3 regions of the Metapseudomonas lalkuanensis genome follow, and region 1 is predicted to be linked to each of the others. Evidence: riboswitches for the same ligand, from Rfam matches in the RefSeq annotation. Region 1 holds a riboswitch; each other region holds the start of a gene.
What was found. Region 1 has a riboswitch for cobalamin ahead of btuB (TonB-dependent vitamin B12 receptor). Riboswitches for the same ligand answer to the same signal wherever they lie in the genome.

Region 1 (6,463 bases):
TGGCGCGGCCGGGCAACAGGCCAAGCAGTTCGGCGCGCTCTCCGCCCGCGTCGGTCAGGGCGTCGAGCAGGTAGAGCATGCCACCGCACTCGGCGAGCATCGGCTTGCCCGCCCCGTGGTGCGCGCGGATGGCCTCGGCCATGGCGCGGTTGCCTTCCAGCTGGCGCAGATGCAGTTCGGGGTATCCGCCGGGCAGATAGAGGCTGTCCACCTCGGGCAGGTGCTCATCGGCCAGCGGCGAGAAGTACACCAGTTCGGCGCCCAGGCGCTGCAGCAGGTCGAGGTTGCCCTGATAGAGGAAGGCAAAGGAGGTGTCCCGCGCGACGCCGATGCGCACGCCGGCCAGCTCTTCGCCGACCGCCTGGACCTCGGGCGCGGCGAAATTCACCGCCGGCGGCAAGGCCACTTCGGCGCTGGCGGCCAGGGCATCGGCGGCGGCGTCCAGGCGCGCGTCCAGGTCCGCCAGTTCTTCGGCCTGCACCAGCCCCAGGTGACGGCTGGGCAGCTCCACATCCGCGCTGCGCGGCAGGGCGCCGTACCAGCGAATCCAGTCCGGCAGGCTGTCGCGGATCAGGTCGCTGTGACGCTGGCTGCCGACACGATTGCCGAGCACGCCGGCAAAGGGCAGGTCCGGCTGGTAAGTGGCCAGGCCCACGGCCAGGGCGCCAAAGGTCTGAGCCATGGCGGCGCCATTGATCACGCCGAGTACCGGCACGCCAAAATGGCGCGCCAGGTCAGCGGCCGAGGGCGAGCCGTCGAACAGCCCCATCACGCCCTCGATCAGGATCAGGTCGGCCTCCCCCGCCGCTTCCCAGAGCAGGCGGCGGCTTTCCGCCTCGCCCACCATCCACAGGTCCAGCTGGTAGACCGGAGCCCCGGATGCTCGGGCAAGGATCATCGGGTCGAGGAAGTCCGGCCCGCACTTGAACACCCGCACGCGCCTGCCCTGGCGGGCATGCAGGCGGGCCAGTGCGGCAGTGACGGTGGTCTTGCCCTGGCCGGAGGCGGGTGCGGCGATCAGCAGGGCGGGGCAGGAGCGCGACATCAGAACTCCACGCCCTTCTGGGCTTTCACGCCGGACTTGAAGGCGTGCTTGACCAGGGTCATTTCGGTGACGGTGTCGGCGGCGTCGATCAGCCCCTGGGGCGCGCCACGGCCGGTGGCGACCACGTGCTGGTGCTCGGGGCGGGATTCGATGTCGCGCAGCACCTCGTCCAGTTCCAGGTAGCCGTGCTTGAGGGCGATGTTCAGCTCGTCCAGCACCACCAGGCCGATCTGCGGGTCGTCCAGCAGGCCGCGGGCGACGGCCCAGGCCGCCCGCGCCTTTTCGATGTCGCGCTGGCGGTCCTGGGTATCCCAGGTGTAGCCCTCGCCCATCACGTGGTAGCTGACTTCCTCAGGGAAGCGGCGAAAGAAATTCTCTTCGCCGGTGGACATGCCGCCCTTGATGAACTGCACCACGCCGACCTTGAGGCCGTGGCCGAGGGCGCGGGCGACCATGCCGAAGGCCGAGCTGCTCTTGCCCTTGCCGTTGCCGGTGTGCACCAGCAGCAGGCCGTACTCATCCTGGGCCTGGGCGATCTTCTCGTCGATCACGGCCTTCTTGCGTTGCATGCGGGCCTTGTGGCGGGCGTCGCGGTCGGCGGATTCGGTCATCGGATGTTCCTCGTCACAGAGCTTGGTAACGGACGGTGAAAAACACTGCCTGTCCCGGCTGGTTGAAGTCCAGCGCGGTTTCGTAGTCGGCGTCGAGCAGGTTGGTGACCTTGGCCTGCAGGCGCCATGCCTCGGTCAGCCAGTATTCGCCACGCAGGTCGACGGTGGCATAGCCGGCCAGGCGGTCGTCGTTTTCCACGTCGTCGAAGCGCCGCCCTTCGGCATGCAGGGTCGCGCCGAGGCCGAAGCGCCCGATGCGGCGATCGAGGTCCAGGTTGAAGACCTCGCGGGCGCGGCGCGGCAGTTCATTGCCATGATTGGCGTCGTGGGCGCGGTTCTCGGTGTCGAGAAGGGTCGCGTTGGCCTGCCAGTCCCACCCCAGCCAATGGCTGCCGAGCACCAGTTCGATGCCGTCGATGCGTGCCTTGCCGATGTTGTTGGGGCTGCCGAACGGCCCCAGCCCGGAGTTCGCGTCATGCACGATCATGTCATCGACATTGGTGCGGAAGGCGTTGGCGGACCAGCGCCCCCAGTCGTGCTCACCGGCCAGGCCGACCTCGAAGGTCCCGGAGGTTTCCGCGTCCAGGTTCGGGTTGCCGTAGTCGGGGAAGTACAGCTCGTTGAAGCTCGGTGCCTTGAAGGCGGTGCCGTAGCTCAGGGCGAAGCGCACCGCGTCGGTCAGGGCGTAGCCCCAGGCGGCGTTGCCGGTGTCGTGGGTGCCGAATTGTTCGTTGTCGTCGCGGCGCAGGCTGAGCTGCCAGTCCTGGCGCCCGTGCTCGCCCAGGTACTGGGCGAACCAGCCCTTGTTCAGCCGCGAGTCCTCGGCGAATGCCGTGGAACCGCTGACTTCGTCCTGCTGCCAGTCGTAACCCAGGGTCAGCACATGGCCTTCGGCCAGGGTCAGGTCGTTCAGCCAGGATGCCGAGTTGCGCTGGGAATCGAATTGCGACGAGAAGAGGCCGCCGGTTTCCTCTCGGGAGAGGTCTTCGCTGCGGCCCGCCTGCAGGGTCACGTCCCAGGGCTCCAGCGGACTGAAGCGTGCGCGACCGCCGATGAGCCGCTGCTCGTTGTCGGCGTTGGCGTTCCACCCGCCCCCCACGCTGTAGGGGCTGACCAGGTCGTAATCGTTGTGGGCCTTGGCGCGCATCAGGGTGCCGTCGAGTTCCAGGCCATTGTCGAAGCGGTAGCCGGCGCGCAGGTTGCCGGACAGGTTGCGATAACCGTCGGCATCGGGCTCGTGATAGCTGCTGCGCGCACTGAGTGCGTCGATGCCGTCGGTGTCCTGGCTACTGACGCCGAGGCTATACCAGACCCGGCCATCGCCGCCGGAAACGCCAGCGCTGCCGTCATAGCTGTCGTGGGTGCCGTATCCTGCCGAGAACCAGGGTTTGGCCCCATCCTGTCCGCCCTTGCGGGTGAAGATCTGGATCACGCCGCCGATGGCTTCGGAGCCATAGAGACTGGAACGCGGGCCACGAACCACTTCGATGCGGTCGATCAGCTCCACCGGCAAGTCCTGGAAAGCGGTCAGGCCATTGCTGACCGAGCCCACCTTGACGCCGTCTATCAGCACCAGTACGTGATCCGACTCGGTGCCACGAATGGATACCGAAGTCTGCTTGCCCGGCCCGCCGTTGTTACTGAGGGTCACGCCCGGCACCCTGCGCAGAAGCTCGGGCACCGAACGGGCCTGGCTGCGTTCGATCTCTTCGCGGTCGATCACGGTGCTGGCGGCCAGGCTCGCGCGCACCGGCCGTTCGCTACGGGTCGCAGTGACCACCTGTTCGTCCAGCGTCAGGGGCGCGGCGGCCAGGAAGGGGGAAATGGACGTACCGCCGAGCAGCGCAAGCGCCGCCGGCCTGAAGAAAGGCTTGCGAATCAAGGTTGGATCTCCGTCGTGCCACCCGCGCGACATCTCAGTGGGTACTGCATGCGGAACGATCCGCGATGCCCTGTGTGCGACAGGCCGGTCTCCGGGCTTGCGAGTGGAGCGATGCGCTCCTGTGCCGCGCCTTCCCATGCTGGAGCACAGTGGCCGATTGCGGCATTCGACTCGCCTACCGTTGCGGGGGCAGCGCCGGATTCTTCGAAGGAATGGACCGGCTTCCCTGTTTCACCCCGTAGGCCAAGGCCAAGGGGCACCTGAGGCAGCGGCGAAGGTTAGAGGGTGCGCGGGGTAGCGTCAAATCGGCGCGAGCGACCGGCGCGGCCCTCAACAGGCAGCAAGGCTGGCAATCAGGGCCGCCATCACCTCCCCCGCCGCGCCTTGCAGGCAAAGGTCGGCACGCGCGCTGAGGGGCGTGGGCTGCGGGTTGATTTCCACCAGATGGGCGCCATGACGTTTGGCCAGGAATGGCAGTTCGGCCGCCGGGTAGACCAGGCTGGAGGTGCCGATGCTGAGGAACAGGTCCGCGTCCTGGCTGGCCTCGGCAGCCACCTCCAGCGCGGATTCAGGCAGGCTCTCGCCGAACCAGACCACGGCCGGGCGCAACAGGCCGCCGCATTCGCAGCGCGGGATGCTGCGCACATCCTCCGGCCAGTCGCCGCCATCGCGCCGGCACTTGAAGCATTTCAGGCGATGGATATTGCCGTGCAGTTCCAGAGGCGCGCCGCTACCGGCGCGCTGGTGGAGGCCGTCGACGTTCTGGGTGATCAGGGTGACCTTCGGCAGCCGCCGCTCCAGTTCCGCAATGGCCAGGTGCGCCGGGTTGGGTTGCACCGCCAGGCAGCGCTCACGGCGCCAGGCGTACCAGTCCCAGACCGTCTGCGGATCGGCCCGGAAGCCCTCGGGGCTGGCCAGTTCCTCGGGGCGGTATTTCGCCCAGAGGCCGGTCTGGGCGTCGCGAAAGGTCGGGATTCCGCTCTCGGCGGAAACGCCAGCGCCGGTGAAGATCACCAGATGGCAGGCATTGCACAGGCGCGAGACAAGGTCGTCGGGGATGCGCGTCATTTTCAGTGCCTCGGGGTGAATCCCGCTGGCTTGCCCGCCAACCAGCGGACGAAGGTTCGCAGGCGCTCGTCGCCCAGCAGGGCATCGCGGTTGTTGTAGGTCAGGGCCAGTTCCTTCTCGCTGAACAGCTTGTGGATCTGGTTGTGGCAGGGGCGGCAGACCCAGAGGGTGGCGGTGATGCGTTCGCTCTTGCCGAAGCGCTTCTGCACATAGGGCTTGTCGTGCAACGCCTTGGGGATCAGGTGATGGCGGGTCAGCGTCGATGCGCGACCACAGAGTTCGCAGGCATCGGGCTGGGGCGGAAGGCGAATTGGCTCGGGCATGCCCTTCAGCGCTTGCGGCAGAGGGTCAGGCCGTCGCCTACCGGCAGCATCGAGAGGTCGACACGCTGATCGTTCTTCAAGGCCAGATTGAGCGCCTGGATGGCGCGGGTGTCGGGGTCATCCGGCTGTTCTTCCAGGACCCGACCGCTCCAGAGCACGTTGTCGAACAGGATCAGGCCGCCCGTGCGCGCCAAGCGCAGGGCTTCTTCCAGATAGACCGGGTAATTGGCCTTGTCGGCGTCGATGAAGATCAGGTCGAAACGGCCGTCTTGCAAACCAGCGAGAGTGTCCAGCGCTGGCGCGAGACGCAGCTCGATGCGTCCGGCCATGCCGGCCTCCTGCCAGTACCGGCAGGCGATGGCGTTGTAGTCGCCGGGCAGGTCACAGCAGATCATCTGGCCATCGCCAGGCAGTTCGGCGGCCATGCACAGGGCACTGTAGCCGGTGAAGGTACCCACCTCGAGGATGCGCCGGGCGCCGGTGAGCTTGACCAGCATGGCCATGAACTGGCCCTGCTCCGGCGCGATCTGCCAGCGGGCCATGGGCAGTGCCGCGGTTTCAGCGCGCAGACGTTCGAGGAGGGGCGACTCCCGCAGCGAAACCTCGAGGAGATAGCCGTAGAGGGCGTCGTCCAGGTTCAGCGTGCGGTTGGTCATGGATGCCTCAGTGGGATTGCGCCAGGCGTGGATCGAAGATTACGCGCTTGGCGCTGAGATAGCTTCGTTGCCAGTAGCTGTTCGACAGACTGTCGAGCCGTACCGTTCCGCCGGTGCGTGGCGCATGGACGAAACGCCCTTCGCCCACATAGATACCGGCGTGGCTGACCTGGCCGCCGCCGTTGGTGGCGAAGAACACCAGATCGCCGCTTTGCAGGGCATTGATGCCGATGCTGGGGGCGCGCATGGAGATCAGCTCGCGGGTAGAACGCGGCAGGCTGATGCCCGCGGCGTCGCGGTAGACGTAGCCGATCAGGCCACTGCAGTCGAAACCGCTGTCCGGGGTGTTGCCGCCCCAACGATAGGGCGTGCCCACCAGACCGAGAGCGCGGAACAGCACGTCTTCGGCCGCCGGCGAGAACTGTTGGACGGCGGTGGTGACGACAGGAGGGGAATAAGGCGGCGGCGCCTTGCTCGCACAAGCGGTGAGCAGCGAGGCCAGGGCCAGAATGGCAAGGCGGTCCGGTGCGAGCATGGCAAGTCAGTCCTGACTTGAAGAATGCTCGCTAATTTGCTGATCTCACAGTGATATTGCAAGAGGTAGCGGTGCGATTGTGCACAAAAAAGCCGAGGCGGCCATGAAGGCCGCCTCGGCTTGTCGTCTCGAGCCCGGCTGGATCAGCGATGCAGCGGGTGACGAGTCGCGGTGTTCATCGCCAGGACGCGCTTGGCTTCCATGTAGCTGGCCTTCCAGTAGCGGTCGTCGAGACTGTCGACGCGCACACCGCCGCTGCGGCTGCTGCTGGAGTGAATGAACTGGTCGTCGCCGATATAGATGCCGGCGTGGCTGACGCGGCCACGGCCACGGTTGTTGAAGA
Region 2 (6,463 bases), 2.5 Mb from region 1:
CCATTCCAGGTTGCCGTGCTTGCCAACGTGGATCAGCGCATCCGCGGCGAACACTTCGCGCAGCCAGAAGTAGAAGGCGAGGTAGCCGTGGGGCGGCACCAGGTCGGCGTCGTGGTAGATGGCCGCCGGGTCGAGCTGGTAGCCGCGGGCCGGTTGGATGCCGACGAAGGTCAGGCCGAAACGCAGGCCGGCGATCATCATGCGGCCGCTGCGGAACATCGGGTCCTGCTGCGGATCGCCCCAGCGTTCGAGCACGGCGCGCTGGTTGGCCTCGGGCAGGCGCGCGAAACAGGTCAGGTAATCGGTGAGCGCGAGGCTCTGAGCGCAAGGGCGCAGGTCGAGGCTGTCCAGATCGTTGCTGACGCCACCGAGCAGGTTGTGGATAAGTGCTGTGCCGTTGTCCGGCAGACCCGCGACCGGATAGCCCTCGTCTTCCAGGGCGCGGAGGATGTTTAGCGCGGCGGCCGGGGTGTCCAGGCCCACACCGTTGCCGATGCGGCCATCGCGGGTGGGGTAGTTGGCCAGGATCAGCGCGATGCGCTTGTCTGCATTGGCCTTGCACGCCAGTTCGCACCAGCGCCGCCCAAGTTCGGCCACGAAGTCCATGCGTTCTACGTGCGGCAGGTAGCAGACCACGTCGCTCTGGCTGCGCTCGCTGCGCCAGGCCATGCCCTTGAAGCTGATGGGGCGGGTGATGATGCGGCCGTCCAGCTCCGGCAGGGCAATGTGCATGGCCAGGTCGCGCGGGCCGAGGCCTTGTGGGTTTTCCCGCCAGAGCGGTTCGTTGTCCAGCGAGCAGATGGCTTGCAGCACCGGGATGTCGCGGCGGAACGGGCGAAGGCTGGGGGCATCGGGGTTGGACTGGGCGAAGCCGGTGGTGTTGATGATCAACCCGGCGCCCGCGGCGTCCAGCCAGTTTTCCACAACCTCCAGACACTCGGCTTCCTTGAGGCTGGCAACCGCGATGGGCAGCGGATTCAGCCCCCGGCTGGACAGTCGCTCGCAGAAAGCGTCGATGAAAGTGGTGTTCGCCGCCTGCAGGTGCGTTCGATAGAAGATCAGGGCGGCCACGGGCTGGTGCGGCAGCCATTCGGCCTGCCAGTCCTGCAGTTGCGCCGGCCGGATGCGCGGATGGTAAAGGGCGACACGGGGCAGTACCTGCGGCTCGCGCCAGGGGTAGTCACGCCCCAGCCAGCGACTGGCCAGGCAATTGAAGAGTTGTCGCGCGTTGTCCAGTCCGCCCTGGCGCAGGTACTGCCAGAGGCGTTCGGCATCTTCACCCGGGACGTTGCAGAGGCCCGCCAGCTCCGGATCGGGACGGTCGTCGCCGGGCACCAGGATCAGCGTCGCCCCGCGCTCGGCCAGCGCCACCAGTTGTTCGATGCCGTAGCGCCAGTAGCCGACGCCGCCGTGCACCGAGATGAGGATGACCTTGGCGTGCTGCAGCACCTCGTCGACATAGAGGTCCACCGAGGCGTGGTTCTGCAACTGCATGGGGTTGGCCAGGCGCAGGCTCGGGTAGTCATCCGGCAGTTCGCGGGCGGCTTCTGCCAGCAGGGCCAGGTGCGAATCGCCGCTGCACAGGATCACCAGTTCGGCGGGTGTCTGGGCCAGGTGGGCGATGCCGTCGTCGGGAACGAAGCCGCCGGGTTGGGTGCGTAGGAGGTGCATATCCTTTACTCGGAGGCCCCGTAGGATGGGGTGAGCTTGCGATACCCATCGATATCGAATGGTGGGTATCGCTCCGCTCCACCCACCCTATGGTCGTGGGTCAGGAGAGAGCGGTACGCAGTTCGTTGGCGATGGCCGCCTGGTCGAGTTCTTGGCCGATGACGACCAGGCGGGTGCTGCGGGTTTCGTCGGTCAGCCACTTGCGGTCAAAGTGTTTGTCGAAGCGCTTGCCGACGCCCTGGATCAGCAGGCGCATCGGTTTGCCGGGAATGGCGGCGAAACCCTTGATGCGCAGGATGGCGTGGCGTTCCACCAGTTGGCCGAGGGTGGCGAGCAGCGCGGCTTCCTCGACTTCCGGCAGGTCGACGTGGAAGGAGTCGAACTCGTCGTGGTCGTGGTCTTCATGACCTTCGTGGTCGTGGTGGGTGGGGCGGCTGTCGATGTGCAGTTCGGCTTCGGCGTTCAGCCCAAGCAGGACATCGAGCGGCAGCTTGCCGGCGCGGGCTTCGACGATCTTCACTGCCGGCGGCAGTTCCTCCGCCACTTCGGCGCGCACGGCGGCGAGGGCTTCGGCGCCGAGCAGGTCGGCCTTGTTCAGCACCACCAGGTCGGCGCTGGCGAGCTGGTCTTCGAACAGCTCGTGCAAGGGCGATTCATGGTCGAGGTTCGGGTCCTGCTTGCGCTGTTCGTCCACCTGCTCGGGGTGGGCGGCGAAGGTGCCGGCCGCCACCGCCGGGCTATCGACCACGGTGATCACCGCGTCGACGGTGCAGGCGCTGCGGATTTCCGGCCACTGGAAGGCCTGTACCAGTGGTTTGGGCAGGGCGAGGCCGGAGGTTTCGATGAGGATCTGGTCGAGGTCGCCACGGCGCGCCACCAGCTCGCGCATCACCGGGAAGAATTCCTCCTGCACGGTGCAGCAGAGGCAGCCGTTGGCCAGCTCGAAGACGCGGCCCGCGGCCTCTTCCTCGGTGCAACCGATGGAGCACTGCTTGAGGATCTCGCCGTCGATGCCCAGTTCGCCGAACTCGTTGACGATCACCGCGATGCGGCGGCCTTCTGCGTTGTCGAGCATGTGGCGGAGGAGGGTGGTCTTACCGGCGCCGAGGAAGCCGGTGACGATGGTGACGGGGAGCTTGGCCAGGGTTTTCATGCGCGCCTCTGCGTGGTCGGTCGGCGGGCATGACGAACGCAGCGGGGCCGGCCCCGCGCAACGGATTCGCCACCGGATCACCCCGCCCGGTTGTCTGGAATGTCGTCGAGGCAGGTCTCCTGGCTCACGACCCTGCGCTTTGCGCGGCACCTTCGCCTTCCCGCTTGCGCAGTGGCATTTCGAAGGGCCTTGGGGGCGTTCACAGTTGCGGGGGCAGCCGTGGCCTTGACCACGTTCCCTCTTAGCTCCGGCGTACATCCGGAGAACCTCGAAAGGGCGAAGGCTACGCAGCGTGCCGGCAGCGGTCAATCGCGGCAGTTGACGCTTGGTCGGACTCGTGATGTCCTAGCACGGTTTTTTCAGGTGCCTCGCGTCGCCGTACGCGAGGTGAAACGGGAAGTCGGTGCGTCCTTCATCGGGCAAGTCCGGCGCTGCCCCCGCAACGGTAAGCGATCGTAGGGTTAAGTACGCCACTGTGCCGATCCGGCATGGGAAGGCATGCCCATCCGGCCACGGCCGGCGTCGCAAGCCCGGAGACCGGCCTGATCACGTTTTGGCAACCCGCGGTGGGCGGGCGCAAGCCGGAAATCTGGGTGCCCCTGCGCCCGCTTCCCTCGCGCGCGTTCCTCCTGCAGGTATCACTAGCAACGCAGAGGGAACCTCCATGTCCAGCCGCACCCTGTCCCATTCCGCCGCTTCCTCCTCGACCCTGGCCCAGCGCCTGGTACTGGCCATCGGTGCCGGCCTGGTCGGCCTGTCCCTGGTGTACTTCGCCGGCTTCTCGCACATCGAGGCCGTGCACAACGCCGCCCACGACACCCGCCACAGCGCCGCCTTCCCCTGCCACTGAGTGATGCATCCATGATCAAGCGCATCGCCCAGACCGCCGGGTTCGCCGGCCTCATCGCGGCCCTGGTGCTGACCCTGCTGCAGAGCCTGTGGGTCACCCCGCTGATTCTCCAGGCGGAAACCTATGAAAGCGCCGAGCCGGCCCCTGTCGAGCAGGCCCATGCCCATCAACACGGTGGCGCCGCCGTTGCCCATGTCCATGAGCACAGTGACGAAGCCTGGGCCCCGGAAGATGGCTGGCAGCGGACCCTGTCCACAGGCGGCAGCAACCTGGTGGTGGCCGTGGGCTTCGCCCTGATCCTCGCTGGGCTGTTCAGCCTGCGCGGCCCGACCCGTGCGTGGCACGGTCTGCTGTGGGGCCTGGGCGGTTTCGCCACCTTCGCATTGGCGCCGTCCCTCGGCCTGCCGCCGGAATTGCCGGGCACCGCCGCCGCCGAGCTGGCCCAGCGCCAGACCTGGTGGATCGGCACCGCCGCCTCCACGGCCGTTGGCCTCGCGCTGATCGCGTTCGGCCGTCACTGGGGGCTGCGCGTGGCGGGCGTCGTATTGCTGGTGATCCCCCATGTAGTGGGCGCGCCGCAGCCGGAAGTGCATTCCAGCCTGGCGCCGGAAGCGCTTGCACACGAGTTCATCGCCGCTTCGCTGATCACCAATGCCGCTTTCTGGGCCGTACTGGGCTGGGCGGCCGGTTGGCTGTACCAGCGCCACGCCTCGCCCTCCGTTTGAAGCTGGTCGCCGGGCTGGGCTGCCGACGCGGTTGCCCGGCGGATGAACTGCAAGGCCTGCTGCTGCAGTGCCTTGCGGAGGCCGGGGCCTCCCTCGATGAGCTGGTCGCCCTGGCCAGCAGTGAGGTGAAGGCGGCAGAGCCGGGGCTGAGCGCCCTGGCCGAGCGACTGGGCCTGTCGTTGTATTTTCTGCCCGTGGATATGCTCGCAGCCCGTGAGGCATGCCTGAGTCGGCCGTCCGAACGGGTTCAGGAAGCCGTTGGCAGCCCGGGAGTTGCCGAGGCGGCTGCCCTGGCCCAGGCCGAGGCGCTGTTCGACGGTCACGCCAGCCTGCTCATCGATAAACGCCGCAGCGCCAGCGCCACCTGCGCCCTGGCCTGTATCCCCCAGGAGGCTGAACAGCCATGACGGTCTATTTCATCGGCGCCGGCCCTGGCGATCCGGAGCTCATCACGGTGAAGGGGCAGCGCCTCATTCGCACCTGCCCGGTGATCCTCTACGCCGGTTCCCTGGTGCCCGAAGCCGTGTTGGCCGGGCATGGCGCCGAGCAAGTGGTGAACACGGCCGAGCTGCACCTGGACGAGATCGTCGCCCTGCTCGCCGAAGCGCACGCCAAGGGCCAGGACGTGGCGCGGGTGCATTCCGGCGACCCGTCGCTCTATGGCGCCATTGGCGAGCAGATCCGCCACTTGCGCGAACGGAACATCCCCTACGAAGTGGTACCGGGGGTGACCGCCGCCGCCGCCTGCGCCGCGTTGCTGGGGTGCGAGCTGACCTTGCCGGACGTGTCACAGACCTTGATCCTTACCCGTTACGCCAGCAAAACGCGCATGCCCGAAGGGGAAGCGCTGGGCGACCTGGCCCGGCATCGCGCGACCATGGCCATCCACCTGGGCGTGAGCCAACTGGCGAAAATCGTCGAAGAACTGTTGCCGCACTACGGCGCCGATTGCCCGATTGCCGTGATCCATCGCGCCAGTTGGCCGGACCAGGAGCAGGTCACCGGCACCCTCGGCGACATTCTCCCCAAGGTGGCGGCGCGGGACTTCCGCCGCACGGCCTTGATCCTCGTGGGCAAGGTGCTGGCGGCCGATGGCTTCACCGATTCGTCCCTTTACCGCGCCAGTCATGCCCATCTCTACCGCCCAGGCCAGGCGTAACCGCTACGCGGCTAGTGACGTGAGCCGGTGAAACCCGCAGAATGCGGCTCTTATGTGGCGGGCAATCTTCCCGCCAACTCCCTCTAACCGGCTTTAAGCGACCTATTTCTCTATGCGAATGCGCTTGATGCTGTTGGGTGGCGGCAATTCACTCGGACAGGCGCTGATTCGCCTGGGCGCCGAGGAAGACATAGGTTTTCTCGCTCCGCGTCCGCCCGAGCAGGGCTGGGACGCCGCCAGCCTGACCCAGCTGCTCGATGACACCCGGCCTGACGCCGTGATCAACCTCGCCTACTACTTCGACTGGTTCCAGGCCGAGGAAGTCAGTGCTGTTCGCCTGGCGGCCCAGGAACGCGGAGTGGAGCGACTGGCCGAGCTTTGCCAGCACCACGGCATCATCCTGCTGCAACCGTCCAGCTACCGGGTATTCGATGGCTCCCGCGCCACCGCCTACAGCGAGAAGGATGAATCCGCCCCGCTCAGTGAACGTGGCCAGGCCATCTGGCGCATGGAGCAGAGTGTCCGTGCCGCCTGCCCCAAGCATGTGCTGCTGCGTTTCGGCTGGTTGCTGGACGACAGCCGGGACGGCTCCCTGGGGCGCTTCCTCAGCCGCGCCGAACAAGCGGACGAAATCTGCCTGGCGGATGACCGTCGCGGTAATCCCACTCCGGTGGACGATGCCGCGCGAGTGCTGCTCGCTGTGATCAAACAACTGGATTGCCAGGCGCCGCTCTGGGGCACCTATCACTACGGCGGCCACGAGGCCACGACGCCCCTGGCCCTTGGTCAGGCGCTGCTCAGCGAGGCTCGCAGCCTGCACCCGTTGAAGGTGCAGGACATCACCCCGCAGGCCCATGCCGCCCGTCCCGATGCGGCGGACGAACCGCAGAACGCGGTGCTGGCCT
Region 3 (6,463 bases), 2.5 Mb from region 1:
GCGGCCGGCGATGCCGAGGTCCTGGAGGACGCGGCGCACCTTGTCGAAGTTGCGGCCGAGCTTCATCACCACGGCCGCTTCGGCGTCGGCCAGGCGCGCCTTCAGCTCGCCCTCCGGCAACACGCCGGAGAGTACGGAAAGACTCTGGTTGCGGTACACCAACGGCACACCGAGCACCGCCGCGCTGCCCAGCATGGAGCAGACGCCGGGCACCACCTCCACCTCGTAGCGTTCGGCCAGGCGGTCGTGCAGGTACATGTAGGAGCCGTAGAAGAAGGGGTCGCCCTCGCAGATCACCGCCACGTCGCGGCCGGCCTCCAGATGCCGGGCCACCTGCTCGGCGGCGGTGTCGTAGAAGTCGCTGATGACGGTTTCGTAGGTCAGCGGCGGTTCCAGTTTCTCGGTGGTCACCGGGTACACCAGCGGCATGCGCTGCTGCGCGTCGGTGAGGTGCTGTTCGATGATGCCGAAGGCATTGCCTCCCTGGCCCTGGCTGGCTTTCGCCTTGGCCACGAAGTAACCCACCACCTGCGCCGATTGCAGCAGGCGCAGGGCCTTCAGGGTAATCAGTTCCGGGTCGCCGGGGCCCACGCCCAGGCCGATCAGCCGTCCTTTGCCAGTCATCACTCCACCTCCGTGGCCAGGGCGTTGACCGCCGCCGCCGCCATGGCGCTGCCGCCACGACGGCCACGCACGATCACATAGGGCACGCCGCGGCTGTCGGCGGCGAGCATGTCCTTGGATTCCGCCGCGCCGACGAAGCCCACCGGGAAGCCGAGGATCAACGCTGGCTTCGGTGCGCCGGCGTCGAGCATTTCCAGCAGGTAGAAGAGCGCGGTAGGGGCATTGCCGATGACCACCACGCTGCCTTCCAGGTGCTCGCGCCAATGCTCCAGGGCCACGGCCGAGCGGGTATTGCCCAGCTCGCGGGCCAGTTCCGGTACGCCGGGGTCGTTGAGGGTGCAGATGACCTGGTTGTTGGCCGGCAGGCGCGCACGGGTGATGCCTTCGGCCACCATGCGCGCATCGCAGAGGATCGGCGCTCCGGCGGCGATGGCGGCGCGGCCGGCGGCTCCGGCACCGGGGGAGAAACGCAGGTCTTCCACCACATCGACCATGCCGCAGGCGTGGATCACCCGCACCGCGAGTTTTTCCAGGTCGGCGGGAATGTCGGCGAGGTTGGCCTCGTTGCGGATGATGGAGAAGGAGTTGCGATAGATCTCCTGACCATCGCGGATGTACTCGATCATGGGGTGGAACTCCAGGTGTCAGGAGAGGCGGCCAGGCGTTCGCCGGCCTCTTGAATGCTGAGGTCACGCGACAGCAAGCGGCCGAAGCCTTCGCCACCGCGCTGGAAGAGGTCGTAGCGGCCGGGGGCGACGGCCAGCAGGGTAAAGGGCGCCACATGGGCGGCGGCACAGGAACGCGGGCAGCCGCTGAGGTGGGCCACCGCACCGGGCGGCAGCAGCGGCGACAGGGCCAGGGCATCGGCCTTGGTGTCGGCCAGGCCCTTGGCGCAGCCGGCGGAACCGGTGCAGGCAATCAGCCGGGCCAGGGGCTCCTGGGCGTCGGTGGCCAAGCCCAGGTCCTGCATGGCTCGAAGGACCGCCCCGGCATCTTCGGCGTTGGGCAGCACTATCGATTGCCAGGGCGTCAGGCGCAGGCTGCCGTCCCCCTGCTGGTCGGCGAGATCGGCGAGGGCGATGAGTTGCGCGGCATTGAGCCTGCCGAGGGTTGGCGCGCCACCGACATGGCGGCCCTCGCGAATCCCCAGGTGGGCGAAGGGCTGCGGGGCAGGGCGTTGCCAGTCGCCGGCCGGCAGCAGGGGAAATTCCAGCCGTTGTTGCAGGCGCAGCAGCAGGTCGCCCGGTGGGTGCCCGGCGAGCAGGTGGCGCATGCGTGTCTGCTCGGGCGTCGCCAGTTCGAGGAACAGTTCCAGCACGGCTTCAACCAGGGCGGGGGCCTGGGCGCGCGGTACGGCGGCCAGGGCGGGCGTGTCGTCGCCGGATCGGGGCGGGCAGCCGGCTAGGCCGAAGGCGAATTGCGCGTGGTTGCCGTTCCCCATGGCCGAGAGCCAGAGATCGTGGGGGTGTTCCAGCATCGCCATGGCCTCGCCGCCATCCAGCAGCAGGGCGAACTTGGGCGACAGGGCGTGGAAGTGCGACTTGTCCTGCAACAGGCCGAGGATCTGTGTGGCCAGTGGCGAGACATCCACCAGGGCGCTGGAATCGAGGCCGGCCAGTGGGCTGACCATCAGGTTGCGCACATCGTCGGCACCGGGAGAGCCCGCGCCCAGGCCTGCAGCCAGCAGGGCATCGATCAGTGCCTGCTCGGCACCGGCCTTCACGCCACGGATCTGCAGGTTGGAGCGGTTGGTGGCCTCGATCACGCCGCAGGCATGTGCGTTCGCCCCGGCCGCTACGGCGCGGGCCTGCATCGAACCCAGGCGGCCGCAGGGCAGCTTGATCCGGCAGATGCCGCCGTCCTTCGCCTGGACGATGCGCAGCAACCCCGGGCAGGCCGAGGGGCGGACGGAAAACGATGTGGGCTGGGCGTGCTTCACTCAGGTCACCATGGTTGGCGTCGCGGCGACCCGGTTCCCTGGGCTAGGGACAACGTTGCACCGATACACCCCGCTCGATGCGTACACACGCGACTGGTTCCACCGGCAGGTCTCCTGGCTGGCAGGTCGTCGTCCCGTGCGGCCTTCCCGATAATTCAGTGGCCAGAATGCATGGACTCGCTGCTTACAGTTGCGGGGGCAGCCACGGCTCGACCGTGTTCCCTCTTAGGCTGGGGCTCGTCAGGTGAGCGCCAGCGACCGATGAAGGGCGCTATTATGCCCGCTTTGCCCGGACCGGGGAAAAGGCTGCCTGTCGGAAGCCGGACGACCTTGGCGTTTTCAGAATCGAGGAGAGCAAATGCAGCCCTGGCTGACAGTGGTGGGGATCGGCGAAGACGGTTACGCGGGCCTGGGCAAGGCCGCACGTCATGCCCTGCTGGGCGCCGCCGAGGTGGTGGGCGGCCTGCGCCAGCTCGACCTGCTGCCGCGCTGCATTCGCGCTCGCCGTACGCCCTGGCCCAGCCCCTTCTCGCTGGCTCCGGTGCTGGAACGGCGCGGCACGCCGATCTGCGTGCTGGCCAGTGGCGATCCCATGCTGTTCGGTGTAGGCGCCAGCCTCGCGCGGCAGGTGCCGGCGGAAGAACTGCGCGTGATCCCGGCCCCTTCGTCCTATTCCCTGGCGGCGGCTCGCCTGGGTTGGCCATTGCAGGACGTCACCCTGCTTTCGGTGGTCGCGCGTCCCCTGGCGGCCCTCAATGCCCATCTGCACGACGGCGCCCGTCTGCTGGTGCTGAGCAATGACGGCAGCAGCCCGGCGGCCATCGCTGCACTGCTCACCGAGCGTGGCTTCAGCCCCAGCCGAATCACCGTGCTGGAGCACCTGGGTGGCGAGCGTGAGCGACGCATCGACGGCATTGCCCGTGACTGGTCCCTCGGTGAGGTCGCCGCACTCAACCTGGTGGCCGTCGAAGTTCTGCCCGGTGAAGGCACCCGTCCATTGCCGCTGACCACCGGCCTGCCGGACGACGCTTATCGCCACGACGGCCAGTTGACCAAGCGCGACGTCCGCGCCGTTACCCTCGCGCGCCTGGCGCCGCGTCCCGGCGAACTGCTCTGGGATGTGGGGGCCGGCTGCGGTTCCATCGGCATTGAATGGATGCGTGCGCACCCGGATTGCCGCGCCATCGCCATCGAGGCCAACGAAGGCCGCCAGGCGCACATCCGCCACAACCGCGATGCCCTTGGCGTGCCCGGGCTGCAACTGGTGGCCGGCCAGGCTCCGGCAGCGCTGGACGGGCTGCCCGAGCCGGATGCCATCTTCATCGGCGGCGGCGTCACCGAACCCGGCGTGCTGGACACCTGCTGGAACCAGCTCAAGCCCGGCGGCCGGCTGATCGCCAACGCGGTGACCCTGCAAAGCGAAGCCACGCTGGTGGCTTTCCGTGAGCGTCACGGTGGTGAGCTAGCCCGCATCTCCATCGCCCAGGCCCAGCCGCTGGGCGGTTTCGACACCTGGCGTGCGGCGCTGCCGATTACCTTGCTGGATGTAGTCAAGGATGCGTAGGTTGGTGCAGGGCGCAGCGAAGCCCAACGTATCGGCGTACGGGATTACTCCGACATTGGGGCTCGTCCTTCCGGCGCCAACCGACGTAACCTCCTGAGCAGACCTTAGCGCCATGCGTGACGAAACCCCCGAACAACCCGCGCCCTTGCGCAGTGGCTACACCACCGGCAGTTGCGCCACCGCCACCAGCCTGGCGGCGGCTCGCCTGCTGCTGGGCGGCGAGGCGGCCGATGCGGTGGAGATCGTCCTGCCCAAGGGCCAGCAGGTGCTGATGCGCCTGGAGTTCTGCCGTCTGAGCGAAGGTGGTGCCGAGGCCGGCACCCTGAAGGACGCTGGCGACGACCCGGATGTGACCCACGGCGCGCTGATCTATGCGCAGGTGCGCCTGGCCGCGTCGCCCGGCGTGCGCTTCCACGCCGGCCCTGGCGTCGGCACCGTCACCAAGCCGGGCCTGACCCTGGCGGTGGGGGAACCCGCGATCAACCCGGTGCCCCGGCAGATGATGACGGAACACCTGAACCGCCTCGCCGCCGAGCATCACTACCCCGGCGGTTTCGAGGTGACCATCTGCGTGCAGGGTGGTGCCGAGCTGGCGCTGAAGACCATGAATCCGCGCCTCGGCATCCTCGGCGGGATTTCCATCCTCGGCACCACCGGCATTGTCCGGCCCTTTTCCTGCTCGGCCTACATCGCCTCGATCCATCAGGGCATCGACGTCGCCCGCGCCAACGGTTTCACCCATCTCGCGGCGTGCACCGGCAATGCCAGCGAAGATGCCATGCGCCGTCGTTATCACCTGGACGACACCGCCCTGATCGAGATGGGCGACTTCGCCGGCGCCGTGCTCAAGCACCTGCGCAAGGCGCCTGTGGCCAAGCTCAGCCTGTGCGGCGGCTTCGGCAAGATCAGCAAACTCGCCGCCGGCCATATGGACCTGCACAGCCGCAGCTCCAGCATCGACCTGCCGCTGCTGGCGCAATGGGCTGCCGAACTGGGCGCCAGCGCCGAGCTGCAGGACGCCATGCGCGGCGCCAATACCAGCCAGCTGGCGCTGGTCATGGCCCACGACGCCGGCATCCCGCTGGGCAATGCGGTTTGCGCACACGCCCTGGCCTTCGCCCGCAAGACGGTGCCGGCCAGCGTGGCGCTGGAGGTCTTCGCCATCGACCGTCAGGGCAACATCGTCGGCGAGGCGGTGGAGCCGCGATGAAGCGCATACTGCTGCTGGGCGGGGTAGCCGAAGCGCTGGCGCTGGCGCGCCGCCTGGGCCCTGAACACGTCTACAGCCTTGCCGGCCTCGGCAAAGTGCCGGACGACCTCGACTGCCAGGTTCGCGTCGGTGGCTATGGCGGCGCCGAGGGGCTGGCACGTTTCATCGCCGACCAGGGCATCGGGTTGCTGGTGGATGCCACCCATCCCTATGCCGCACAGATCAGCCTTAACGCAGCTGCGGCTGCCGGCATGGCCGGTGTTCCCTGCTGGGCCCTGCGGCGCCCCGGCTGGCAGGCCGGCCCCGATGACGACTGGCGCAACGTGGCCGATTGGGCCGGGCTGATCGAGGCCCTGAAAGCCTTCCGCCGGCCTTTCTTCACGCTCGGCCGCGAACCGTTGGAGCACCTGCAGGAGATCCCGCCCCAGCAGCACTGGACCGTGCGCTGCCTGCAAGGGCAACCGGCCGGGGAACGCTACGAGGTGATCGGTGCCCGTGGCCCCTTCAGCCTCGACGGTGAGCGTGACCTGTTCCGCCGGTTGCGCAGCGATGTGCTGATCAGCAAGAACAGCGGCAGCCAGTCCACCGAACCCAAGCTGCAGGTCGCCCGCGAGCTCGGGCTGCCGGTGCTGATCCTCGAACGGCCGGCTCTGCCTGCCGTTACCCGCGAATTCGAATCCGTCGAAGGCCTCTGGCAGGCCCTCGCCACCTACCTGGAAAACCCATGAACGCAACACCCTACGCCCGCGTGCTGTTCGCCGGGCCGGACCTCGCTGAAGGTTCCTTCGCCGAGCTGTTCCGCCGTCAACTTCTGGCTCTGCGTGGCGAGGCGGCCCTGGCCGACATCGTCGACACCAGCGCCGGCCACGACCAGCTGTGGCAGCGCGTTCAGGCGAGCCCGCGCCCCTTGCTGGTGATCGACCTCGAACCGCAATCCTCGTCCCAGCATCTGGACTGGCTACGCAGTGAGCTGGGACGGCTGGATGCCCCTGAGCAGGTCTTCGCCGCCAGCCTGCTGGGCCAGTTCGACGCCGACCCGGCGGGTGCTGCCTGCACCCTGGCCGAACGCCGCGAACTGCACCTGGCCTGCGTGGACGTACCGGCACTGCCGGAGAGCCACTCCTGG

Region 2: it holds a riboswitch for cobalamin, as region 1 does, so the genes downstream of both, cobW (cobalamin biosynthesis protein CobW) here and btuB (TonB-dependent vitamin B12 receptor) in region 1, are expected to answer to the same signal.
Region 3: it holds a riboswitch for cobalamin, as region 1 does, so the genes downstream of both, cobG (precorrin-3B synthase) here and btuB (TonB-dependent vitamin B12 receptor) in region 1, are expected to answer to the same signal.

Annotation. Positions count from the first base shown of each region.
Region 1 is NZ_CP043311.1:4,205,310-4,211,772, forward strand. It holds gene FXN65_RS19565 (cobyrinate a,c-diamide synthase) at 1-1,045, opposite strand, end outside; gene cobO (cob(I)yrinic acid a,c-diamide adenosyltransferase) at 1,045-1,656, opposite strand; gene btuB (TonB-dependent vitamin B12 receptor) at 1,670-3,535, opposite strand; cobalamin riboswitch at 3,604-3,817, opposite strand; gene FXN65_RS19580 (SIR2 family NAD-dependent protein deacylase) at 3,869-4,606, opposite strand; gene FXN65_RS19585 (hypothetical protein) at 4,609-4,929, opposite strand; gene FXN65_RS19590 (O-methyltransferase) at 4,935-5,585, opposite strand; gene FXN65_RS19595 (C40 family peptidase) at 5,593-6,120, opposite strand; gene FXN65_RS19600 (C40 family peptidase) at 6,264-6,463, opposite strand, start outside.
Region 2 is NZ_CP043311.1:664,358-670,820, forward strand. It holds gene cobN (cobaltochelatase subunit CobN) at 1-1,671, opposite strand, end outside; gene cobW (cobalamin biosynthesis protein CobW) at 1,772-2,824, opposite strand; cobalamin riboswitch at 2,917-3,110, opposite strand; cobalamin riboswitch at 3,169-3,384, shown strand; gene FXN65_RS03165 (CbtB domain-containing protein) at 3,489-3,674, shown strand; gene FXN65_RS03170 (CbtA family protein) at 3,686-4,399, shown strand; gene FXN65_RS03175 (cobalamin biosynthesis protein) at 4,396-4,806, shown strand; gene cobM (precorrin-4 C(11)-methyltransferase) at 4,803-5,558, shown strand; gene FXN65_RS03185 (sugar nucleotide-binding protein) at 5,671-6,463, shown strand, end outside.
Region 3 is NZ_CP043311.1:651,323-657,785, forward strand. It holds gene FXN65_RS03095 (precorrin-2 C(20)-methyltransferase) at 1-624, opposite strand, end outside; gene FXN65_RS03100 (precorrin-8X methylmutase) at 624-1,250, opposite strand; gene cobG (precorrin-3B synthase) at 1,247-2,563, opposite strand; cobalamin riboswitch at 2,651-2,841, opposite strand; gene cbiE (precorrin-6y C5,15-methyltransferase (decarboxylating) subunit CbiE) at 2,922-4,127, shown strand; gene FXN65_RS03115 (cobalt-precorrin-5B (C(1))-methyltransferase) at 4,240-5,337, shown strand; gene FXN65_RS03120 (cobalt-precorrin-6A reductase) at 5,334-6,065, shown strand; gene FXN65_RS03125 ((2Fe-2S) ferredoxin domain-containing protein) at 6,062-6,463, shown strand, end outside.